3 regions of the Streptomyces sp. NPDC058579 genome follow, and region 2 is predicted to be linked to each of the others. Evidence: riboswitches for the same ligand, from Rfam matches in the RefSeq annotation. Region 2 holds a riboswitch; each other region holds the start of a gene.
What was found. A riboswitch is a leader RNA that binds a small molecule or an ion and turns the genes downstream of it on or off. The one in region 2 is predicted to bind cobalamin.
Positions count from the first base shown of each region.

Region 1: it holds a riboswitch for cobalamin, as region 2 does, so the genes downstream of both, ACFWRO_RS35580 (ribonucleoside-diphosphate reductase subunit alpha) here and ACFWRO_RS23860 (ABC transporter substrate-binding protein) in region 2, are expected to answer to the same signal.
Region 3: it holds a riboswitch for cobalamin, as region 2 does, so the genes downstream of both, ACFWRO_RS16160 (energy-coupling factor ABC transporter permease) here and ACFWRO_RS23860 (ABC transporter substrate-binding protein) in region 2, are expected to answer to the same signal.

Region 1 is NZ_JBHXPI010000066.1:7,240-10,500, reverse strand. It holds gene ACFWRO_RS35580 (ribonucleoside-diphosphate reductase subunit alpha) at 1-1,703, opposite strand, end outside; cobalamin riboswitch at 1,829-1,971, opposite strand; gene ACFWRO_RS35575 (GNAT family N-acetyltransferase) at 2,038-2,541, opposite strand; gene mctP (monocarboxylate uptake permease MctP) at 2,629-3,261, opposite strand, start outside.
Region 2 is NZ_JBHXPI010000023.1:56,566-59,826, forward strand. It holds gene ACFWRO_RS23850 (amino acid permease) at 1-1,056, shown strand, start outside; gene ACFWRO_RS23855 (Mov34/MPN/PAD-1 family protein) at 1,133-1,558, shown strand; cobalamin riboswitch at 1,555-1,719, shown strand; gene ACFWRO_RS23860 (ABC transporter substrate-binding protein) at 1,756-2,733, shown strand; gene ACFWRO_RS23865 (FecCD family ABC transporter permease) at 2,739-3,261, shown strand, end outside.
Region 3 is NZ_JBHXPI010000011.1:13,692-16,952, reverse strand. It holds gene cbiQ (cobalt ECF transporter T component CbiQ) at 1-279, opposite strand, end outside; gene ACFWRO_RS16165 (energy-coupling factor ABC transporter substrate-binding protein) at 289-651, opposite strand; gene ACFWRO_RS16160 (energy-coupling factor ABC transporter permease) at 651-1,349, opposite strand; cobalamin riboswitch at 1,378-1,602, opposite strand; gene ACFWRO_RS16155 (PTS-dependent dihydroxyacetone kinase phosphotransferase subunit DhaM) at 1,667-2,071, opposite strand; gene dhaL (dihydroxyacetone kinase subunit DhaL) at 2,068-2,682, opposite strand; gene dhaK (dihydroxyacetone kinase subunit DhaK) at 2,691-3,261, opposite strand, start outside.

The DNA of each region.
Region 1 (3,261 bases), on a different contig from region 2:
GCGCGGGTCTTGTCCCAGGCCGGGACCGGGCCGTTGCGCTCGGCGAGGTCGGCGGAGGCCTCGTACGCGGCGAGCATGATCCGCTCGGCGATCCGGGTGGAGAGCGCCCGCGCCTCGGGGGAGTCGAACGGCAGCTTCAGCTGGAAGAAGACGTCCTGGAGGCCCATCGCGCCCAGGCCCACCGGGCGCCAGCGGGCGTTGGAGCGGCCGGCCTGCTCGGTCGGGTAGAAGTTGATGTCCACGACCCGGTCGAGGAAGGTGACGGCCGTACGGACGGTCTCGTCGAGCCGCTCCCAGTCGATGTCCGAACCGACGACGAACGCACCCAGGTTGACGGAGCCGAGGTTGCACACGGCCGTCTCCCCGTCGTCCGTGACCTCGAGGATCTCCGTGCAGAGGTTCGAGGAGTGGACCGTGTGGCCGGGCTCGGCGGTCTGGTTGGCCGTACGGTTCGAGGCGTCCTTGAAGGTCATCCAGCCGTTGCCGGTCTGGGCCAGGGTCCGCATCATCCGGCCGTACAGGTCACGGGCCGGCATGGTCTTGCGGGCAAGCCCCTTCGCCTCGGCGGCGCGGTACGCGGCGTCGAACTCCTCGCCCCACAGGTCGACCAGCTCGGGCACGTCCGCCGGGGAGAACAGCGACCACTCGGCGTCCGCGTTGACCCGGCGCATGAACTCGTCCGGGATCCAGTGCGCGAGGTTCAGGTTGTGCGTACGCCGGGCGTCCTCACCGGTGTTGTCGCGCAGCTCAAGGAACTCCTCGATGTCCGCGTGCCAGGTCTCCAGGTAGACCGCGGCCGCGCCCTTGCGCCGGCCTCCCTGGTTCACGGCCGCCACGGAGGCGTCCAGGGTCTTCAGGAACGGCACGATGCCGTTGGAGTGCCCGTTGGTGCCGCGGATCAGCGAACCGCGGGCACGGATGCGGGAGTACGACAGGCCGATGCCGCCCGCGTGCTTCGAGAGGCGCGCGACCTGGTGGTACCGGTCGTAGATGGAGTCCAGCTCGTCCAGCGGGGAGTCGAGGAGGTAGCAGGACGACATCTGCGGGTGACGGGTGCCGGAGTTGAAGAGCGTGGGGGAGGACGGCAGGTAGTCGAGCCGGCTCATCAGCCGGTAGAGCGCGGCGACCTCGTCGAGCGCGCGGGTGGAGTCGTCCTCGGCGAGGCCGCAGGCGACGCGCAGCATGAAGTGCTGCGGGGTCTCGATCACCTGGCGGGTGATCGGGTGGCGCAGCAGGTAGCGGGAGTAGAGGGTGCGCAGACCGAAGTAGCCGAAGCGGTCGTCCGCCTTACCGTCGATGAGCGCGTCGAGACGGTCGGCGTGCAGCTTGACGAAGTCGGCGGTGCGGTCGGCGATCAGGCCCTCGTGGTGACCGACGGCGACGGAGGCGGAGAAGCAGACCGAGCCCTGGGAGGCCGCCTCGTCCGCGATCGTGATGGTCAGCAGCCGGGCCGCGAGCCGGGAGTAGGCCGGGTCCTCGGCGATGAGACCCGCGGCCGCCTCGGTGGCCAGCTCGCGCAGCTCCGCCTCGTCCGAGCCGGCGTTGCGGCCCCGCAGAGCGGCGGCGGCGACCTTGCCGGGGTCGGTGTCCGTGAGGTCGGCGGTGAGGTCGGTCAGGGTCCGCAGGAGCACGGTCCCGGGTCCGTCGCTCTCGTTGCCGTCGCTCTCGATCGCTGCGGCCGGATCGGCGGGCGCGATGGTCACGTGGGGCTCTCCCTCGCTCGGCTCGGGGCCGGCGCGGGAGGCGGGCGGCGGCTCCCCGAAGGCAGGGGAGAACCGCGCCACGGCCCACTCCGCGAGGCCCAGACGTCTGTGACACCCGGAACGGAAGGACCGGGTGCGCTGTCGGCAGGTCTTCGGACTGACCGGACGGACGAAGCCGTCAAAAGCACACCGTTGCGGGACAGTTCCGGATTCGCACCGGATTCCCCTGCGACGACAGCGAGCACGAGCATACATGTGGGGGGCGCCGCTCTTGGCACCCCCCACATGTTGTGTCGCCCCCGAATTCGTTCGGGAATCAGGGAATACCCGGGGGTCACAGCTCCAGGGCGTACGTGAGCAGCGGCTCCATGTCCGGGATCGGCTTCCAGTCGCGTTCCGGAGTGCGGACGAAACCCATCCGCTCGTAGATCCGGTGCGCGCCGGACATGCCGCGCTGCGTGGAGAGCCGGACCCGTACGCACCCTTCCAGGGTCCGCGCCCGCTCGACACAGGCCCGGACGAGCGCCTCGCCGACCCCTCGGCCGCGCGCCGCCTTCGCGACCGCGAGCATCCGGAACTCCGCCTCGCCCGCCCCGGCGAGGTCGGCCCACGGCCGGTCTCCGGGGGTGAAGGTCACCCCGCCGAGCAGCCGCCCCGAGCGGTCCGCCGCGACCAGGACCTCGGCCTCGGCGTCGCGCCGGGCCACGTCGCGCAGGACGTGCAGGTAGTCGTCGTCCTCGCCGAAGTCGAGGTGTCCGTCGTCGAGGAAGGCGCGGGCGGTGATCTCGCCGAGCGTCTCGTACTCCTCGGGCCGTACCGCCCTGATCGTGATGTCCATGGCCCGCAGTCTGCCCGAGGGGCACGGCGAAGGGCCCGGGGATTTCCGCTCGGAAACCCCGGGCCCTCACGTGGTGCCGTTACGGCGTCAGTGCGAGCTCACGCCGACCTTCGGCAGCTCGGTCGAGACGCCCTTGTCGCCCGCGTCCGCCGTGTAGTCCGACGGCGAGGTCTCGTCCACGCCCTCCGGCGCCTTGACGGCCTTCAGGACGAAGGTGAGGACGACGGTGACGATGACGTTGAGCACGAAGGCGGTGAGGCCGATGTAGCCGATCTCGCCGATCCCCGGGATCTCGGCGGACGAGCCGCCGAAGTGCTTCTGGGTCGGGCTGGCCACGCCGTACGCCGCGGCCGTGCCGTAGACCATGCCGACGGCCCAGCCGGCGAGCAGCGCCCAGCGGTGGAACCAGCGGGTGAAGAGACCGCCGACCAGGGCCGGGAGGGTCTGCAGGATCCAGATGCCGCCGAGCAGCTGGAAGTTGATCGCGACCGTCTTGTCCATGGTGAGGACGAAGGCCAGCGCGCCGACCTTGACCAGCAGCGACACCAGCTTGGACACCTTGGTCTCCTGCGCCGGCGTGGCGTCCGGCTTCAGGAAGTCCTTGTAGATGTTGCGGGTGAAGAGGTTGGCGGCGGCGATCGACATGATCGCGGCCGGTACGAGCGCGCCGATGCCGATGGCGGCGAAGGCCACACCCGCGAACCAGTCCGGGAACATGTT
Region 2 (3,261 bases):
TACTGGACCAAGAACGCCAACGGCTGGCTCGATCAGCCGCAATGGGTCTTCGCCCTGATCTTCACGGTCGTCCTGTTCCTCGCGAACCTGATCTCCGTCAAGCTCTTCGGCGAGCTCGAGTTCTGGTTCTCGATGGTCAAGGTCACCGCGATCGTCGGCATGATCCTGATCTGCGCCGGTGTCCTCACCATCGGCTTCTCCGACGCCGGTGACACCGCCTCGGTCAGCCTGCTCTGGTCCGAGGGCGGCTTCTTCCCCAAGGGCATCGGCTCGACCCTGATGACCCTGCAGATGGTCATGTTCGCCTTCCTCGCCGTCGAGCTCGTCGGTGTCACGGCGGGCGAGTCCAAGGACCCGAAGACCGTCCTGCCCAAGGCCATCAACACCGTGCCGTGGCGCATCGCCGTCTTCTACGTCGGCGCGCTGATCATGATCCTGTCGGTCGTCCCGTGGACCCACTTCCAGCCGGGCATCTCCCCGTTCGTCGCGGCCTTCGAGAAGATGGGCCTCGGCATCGGCGCCGCGATCGTGAACTTCGTCGTGCTGACCGCCGCGCTGTCCTCCTGCAACTCGGGCATGTACTCCACCGGCCGCATGCTGCGCGACCTCGCGCTCAACGGCCAGGGCCCGAAGTTCTTCACCAAGCTCACCAAGAACGGCCTGCCGCTGGCCGGTACGTCCTTCTCGGCCGGGCTGATGATGGTCGGCGTCTGGATCAACTACCAGTGGCCGGGCGAGGCGTTCAACTACGTCGTCTCCTTCGCGACCATCTCCGGCATGTGGGCCTGGATCATGATCCTGGTCTGCCAGATCCGCTTCCGCCTCAAGGCCGACCGGGGCGAGCTGCCCCAGTCCTCCTTCAAGGCCCCGGGCGGCATCTGGTTCAGCGTCTTCTCGCTCGCCTTCATCGGCATGGTCATCGTGATGATGGGCATCGACAAGGACGCGCGGATCTCGCTGTACTGCGCCCCCCTGTGGGGCCTGCTCCTGGGTGTCTCGTACCTGATCCTGAAGGCGCGCAACCCGCAGGGCGCGGCCTTCGTGAAGCGTTCCTGACCTGCTCCGTCTCGGCATTCGGGCCGTTCCGTACCACTCCTCGGTACGGGGCGGCCCGTCTGCTTATCCTGTCGCCATGCTGACCATCACCCGGGCCCTGTACGACCAGATCGTGGAACACTCCCGCGCGGACCACCCCGACGAGGCCTGCGGCGTGGTCGCGGGTCCCGCCGGCAGCGGCCGCCCCGAGCGGTTCATCCCGATGCTGAACGCGGCGCGCTCGCCCACGTTCTACGAGTTCGACTCGGCCGACCTGCTGAAGCTCTACCGCGAGATGGACGACCGGGACGAGGAGCCCGTGATCATCTACCACTCGCACACCGCCACCGAGGCCTACCCCTCGCGCACCGACATCACGTACGCGAACGAGCCCGGCGCCCACTACGTCCTGGTCTCCACCGCCGACACCGACGGCGCGGGCCCCTTCCAGTTCCGCTCCTACACGATCGTCGACGGCGTCGTGACGGAAGAGGACATCAAGGTGGTCGAGGAGTACGTGTGAGGGATACCCGCGAAGGTCGTATGACCGTCTGAGAGACTGACGCGACAATCAAGGGCGGCAGGACCCAGGAAGCCGGTGTGCAATCCGGCGCGGTCCCGCCACTGTGACCAGCGACTTCGCTCGCTGGGAGCCAGGAACTGACCTGCCGCCTCTCACCACCGACTGGGGACGTGGAAATCCCCGGAGGAGGCACGTCCGTGTTCACCCGGCACCGCCGTACCCTGCTGCCCGCCGCAGCCCTCGTCCCGCTGCTCGCCGCCTGCGCGGCCCCCGCGGAGCAGGCCGCCCCCGCGGGGAAGTCCGCGCCGGGATTCCCGTACACCGTCTCCAACTGCGGTGTGAAGACGACCTTCCAGGCGCCGCCGAAGCGGGCCGTGACCATGAACCAGCACGTCACCGAGGTCATGCTCGCCCTCGGCCTGGAGAAGTCCCTGGCCGGCACCGCCTACCTCGACGACCGGATCCTGCCCGCGTACAAGAAGGCGTACGACGCGGTGCCGGTGCTCTCCAAGGAGTACCCCTCCAAGGAGGCCCTGCTCGCCGCCAACCCCGACTTCGTCTACGGGGGTTACGCCAGCGCCTTCGACGCCAAGGCAGGGCGCGGCCGCGACGACCTGAAGAAGTCGGGCATCGAGAGCCGCCTCAACATGGAGTACTGCCCCTCCGGCGCCTCCTCCCTCGCCGACCTCTACCAGGAGGTCGACGAGGTCGCCCGGACCTTCGGCGTCCCCGAGCGCGGCGCCGACTGGACCGCCGAAGCGAAGAAGACCGTCACGGCGACCGAGAAGCGGCTCAAGGGGGTCGCCCCGGTGTCGGTCTTCGTCTACGACAGCGGCGACAAGACCGCGTTCACGGCCGGCGGCAAGGGCATCGGCAACGAGCTGATCACCCGGGCCGGCGGCCGCAACGTCTTCGCCGACCTGGACAAGACCTTCGGCGACGCGACCTGGGAGCAGGTCGTCGCCCGCAAGCCCGACGTGATCGTCATCTACGACTACGGCTCCACGACCGTCGAACAGAAGAAGAAGCGCCTCCTGGACGACCCCGCCCTCAAGGACGTCCCGGCGATCAAGAACAAGCGCTTCGCCGTCATGCCCCTCTCGGACGCGGTCCTCGGCGTCCGCGTCCCGGCCGCCGTCGACAAGCTCTCCGCCCAGCTCCACCCGAACCGGTGACGTCGGTGACGGGGCGGGCGCCGGTGAAGGCGGCCGCCCCCGTACGGGGGCCGCTCCCGTACGGTCTCGTCGTCACCGGCCTCCTCGCGGCCCTCGCGGTCGCCGTCGTCGTCGGGGTCGCCCTCGGCTCCGTACGGATACCCGTGGGCCAGGTCGTCGAGATCCTCACCGGCCGCGCCGCCCCGTCCCCGTACCGCACGATCGTGCTCGACGTCCGGCTGCCGCGCGTGCTGCTCGGCGCGGTCGTCGGCGCCGGACTCGCCGTCGTCGGCGCCGTCCTGCAGGCCCTCGTCCGCAACCGGCTCGCCGACCCCTTCCTCCTCGGGATCTCCTCCGGGGCGGCCGGCGGGGCCGTCCTCGTCCTGGTCCTCGGCATCGGCGGCGGGGTCACCACCACCGTCGCCATGCCCGCCGGGGCCTTCGCGGGCGCCCTGTTCGCCCTCGTCCTGGTCTACGCCCTGGCCCGGCGCGGCTCCACGATGACCGGCGCCCGGCTCGTCCTCGCGGGCGTCGCCGTCTCCTACATCC
Region 3 (3,261 bases), on a different contig from region 2:
CGCGACGAGCCCTCGCGCCCCGCCCACCTCGAACAGGAGCGGGATCGCCCCCGTCACACAGAAGCCCAGCGGGATGCGGAAGGCGCGCCACAGCTGGCGCCCGGGCACGCCCGCGGGACCGAGGAGGACGGCCAGGGTGGCCGCCGCGACCAGGACGGCGCCCGGCCACGGCGGCAGACAGACCGCGCACAGTGTCAGGCCGAAGCCGAGCACGGCCTTCTCGCACGGGTGACGGCGGCGCCAGCGACTGCTGTGCGCCGCCGCGTCGATCGGCAGCACCGGCGGCGGTTACGCGTCGCCGGACGCCGCCGAGCCGGACGCCGCCCCCGACCGCAGCGCCTTCGCCTCGGCGCGGGCCTCGCCCTGCTTACGGCCCCGGTGCACGCCGAAGTAGTACGCCAGCACACCGGCGCCGAGCGCGGCCTGCAGGGCGAACAGCGCCGACTCGATCTCGCCGGAGGCCGGCTCGTAGAGCGGGCTGAACCACGGCTCGTAGTCGGGAGCGATCTCCGTGATCGCCGCCTCCGCCTCGGCGTCCGCGCCCGCGAACGGCTCCTCCTTGTGGTCGCCGAGGCCCAGGACCAGCGGGAGCACAGCCAGGGCCGCGACGACGAGCAGGAGCAGGGAGTTGATCTTCGCGTTCCGGCTCATCAGGCGCTCGCCTCCGCGTTCTCGTTCTTCTTCCGGGACGGGAGCAGGACCCCGAGCCGGGTCAGGTCCGCCTTGCTGGACTGCTTGAGCAGCCGCATCACGAGGACCGTGAGCAGCCCCTCGCTGACGGCGAGCGGCAGCTGCGTGACGGCGAAGATGGAGCCGAACTTGGCCAGCGCCCCGGCCACACCGCTCCCCGGGTCGGGGAAGGCCAGCGCGAGCTGGACACTGGTCACGCAGTACGTCGACAGGTCCGCGACGAACGCGCCGAAGAACACGCTCACCATGAGCGGCACGTCGAACCGGCGCAGCAGCCAGTACGTACCGAATCCGGCCCACGGCCCGACGATCGCCATCGAGAACACGTTGGCGCCGAGTGTGGTGAGCCCGCCGTGCGCGAGCAGCAGCGCCTGGAACAACAGGGTGATCGTGCCCAGGACCGCCATCACCGGCGGTCGGAACAGGATCGCGCCCAGACCCGTACCGGTCGGGTGCGAGCAACTGCCCGTGACCGACGGAATCTTGAGCGCGGACAGGACGAAGGTGAACGCGCCGGACGCGCCGAGCAGCAGAGTGGACTCGGGGTTGGCCTTGACCTCACGGGTCAGCGCGCGGACGCCGTGGACGACAAAAGGAGCAGACGCGACGCCCCAGGCGGCCGCGTGCAACGGGGGTAGATACCCCTCGGCTATATGCATGGTTGGGAGACCCTCTCCAGCACCTCGTGGATGGACAACGCACCTCGGCCGGTCTCCTGGCTGACGGGTCATGCCGCCGCGGCTCCGCCTTCCCACACCGCCGCGGTCTCCCGCGGCGGTCCAGTGGCTTCCCCGGAGGGATGGAGCCGGACTTCCCGATCACAGTGGCGAGGGCCGCACCGGTACCGCACCGGTTTCCCGTACACCAAGGCGCTGTGACATTAGTGGGTTGACCAGGTACATCACAACATCGGTGCGCCCCCGGACGGTGTGTGACAGATCTCCCGCGCGCCCCCTCACGCTGTTGAGCCCCTCGCTCACTCCTTCCGGTAGGTGTACGCCTCCGCCGCCGCGGCGGTCACCGCGTCCAGGTCCCCGCCCGCGCTCGCCGTGACGAGCGCGGCGACGGCGCCCTCGACGAAGGGCGCGTCCACGAGACGGGCTCCGTCCGGCAGCTCGTCCCCCTCGGCGAGGAGCGCCTTGACGGTCAGGACGGCGCTGCCGAGGTCGACGAGGAGGGCCACCCCGGCGCCCCCGTCGACCGCGCGTGCCGCCTTGACGATCCGCTCGGAGCTGGTGCCGAGCCCCCCGTCGGGGGTGCCTCCGGCGGCGGCCACGGGCGCGGTCGCCCCGCCGCCCGCAAGCCCCCGGGCCAGGGCGGCGACGGAGTCGGCCACGGCCGCGCTGTGCGAGACCAGGACGATGCCCACCTGACCGGTCATGCGGCGGCCACCTCCGCGAGCGCGGCGATCAGCAGCGCCGACGACGTCGCCCCGGGGTCCTGGTGCCCGACCGACCGCTCGCCCAGATAGCTGGCCCTGCCCTTGCGCGCCCGCAGGGGTACGGTCGCCAGGGCGCCGGCCTCGGCCGCGTCCCGGGCGGCGGCGAAGGAGTCGCCGAGCGCCTCGGCCGCGGGCACGAGCGCGTCCAGCATCGTCTTGTCGCCGACCTGGGCCCCGCCGAGCTGACCCACGGCGGCGACCCCGGTGGCCAGCGCCGCCGCCAGCTCCTGCCGCGTCACCGCCCCGGCGTCGCCGAGCGCCTTGCCGGTGCGGCGCAGCAGCGTCCCGTACAGCGGCCCGGACGCCCCGCCGACGGTGGAGATCAACTGCCGCCCGGCGAGGACGAGTACGGCCCCGGGCGTGGCGGGCGGCTCCTTGTCCAGCACTTCCGTGACGGCGGCGAACCCCCGCTTCAGATTGGCGCCGTGGTCAGCGTCGCCGATCGCCGAGTCGAGCTCGGTGAGACGGCCGGCCTCCCGGTAGACGGCGGCAGCGGCGGCAGCAAGCCACCGACGGAAGAAATCGACGTCGAACTGCTCGACCTGGTTCATTTCCCCTCTCACCGACCCCATCGCAGAGCGGCCGTCTGCACGGGCGCGTCCCAGAGCCGCAGCAGCTCCTCGTCGGCCTCGCAGAGCGTCACCGAACAGCCGGCCATGTCGAGCGAGGTCACGTAGTTCCCGACCAGCGTGCGGGCGACGGGCACCCCGCGCTCGGCCAGCACCCGCTGCACCTCGGCGTTGAACCCGTACAGCTCGAGCAGGGGCGTGGCCCCCATCCCGTTCACCAGGGCGAGTACGGGACCGGACGGCTGAAGGTCCTCCAGTACGGCGTGGACGGCGAAGTCGGCGATCTCGCGAGAGGTCATCATCGCCCGCCGCTCCCGCCCGGGTTCACCATGAATCCCCACCCCCAACTCCAGCTCTCCCTCGGGCAGTTCAAAGGTAGGACTGCCCTTCGCGGGCGTGGTGCAGGCACTCAACGCCACGCCGAAACTCCGCGACCGCTCGTTCACCCGCCGCGCGATCGCCTCCACCCGCTCCAGAGACACCCCCTCCTCGGCGGCGGCCCCGGCGATCTTCTCCACGAAGAGCGTCGCCCCGGTACCGCGCCGCCCGGCCGTGTAGAGA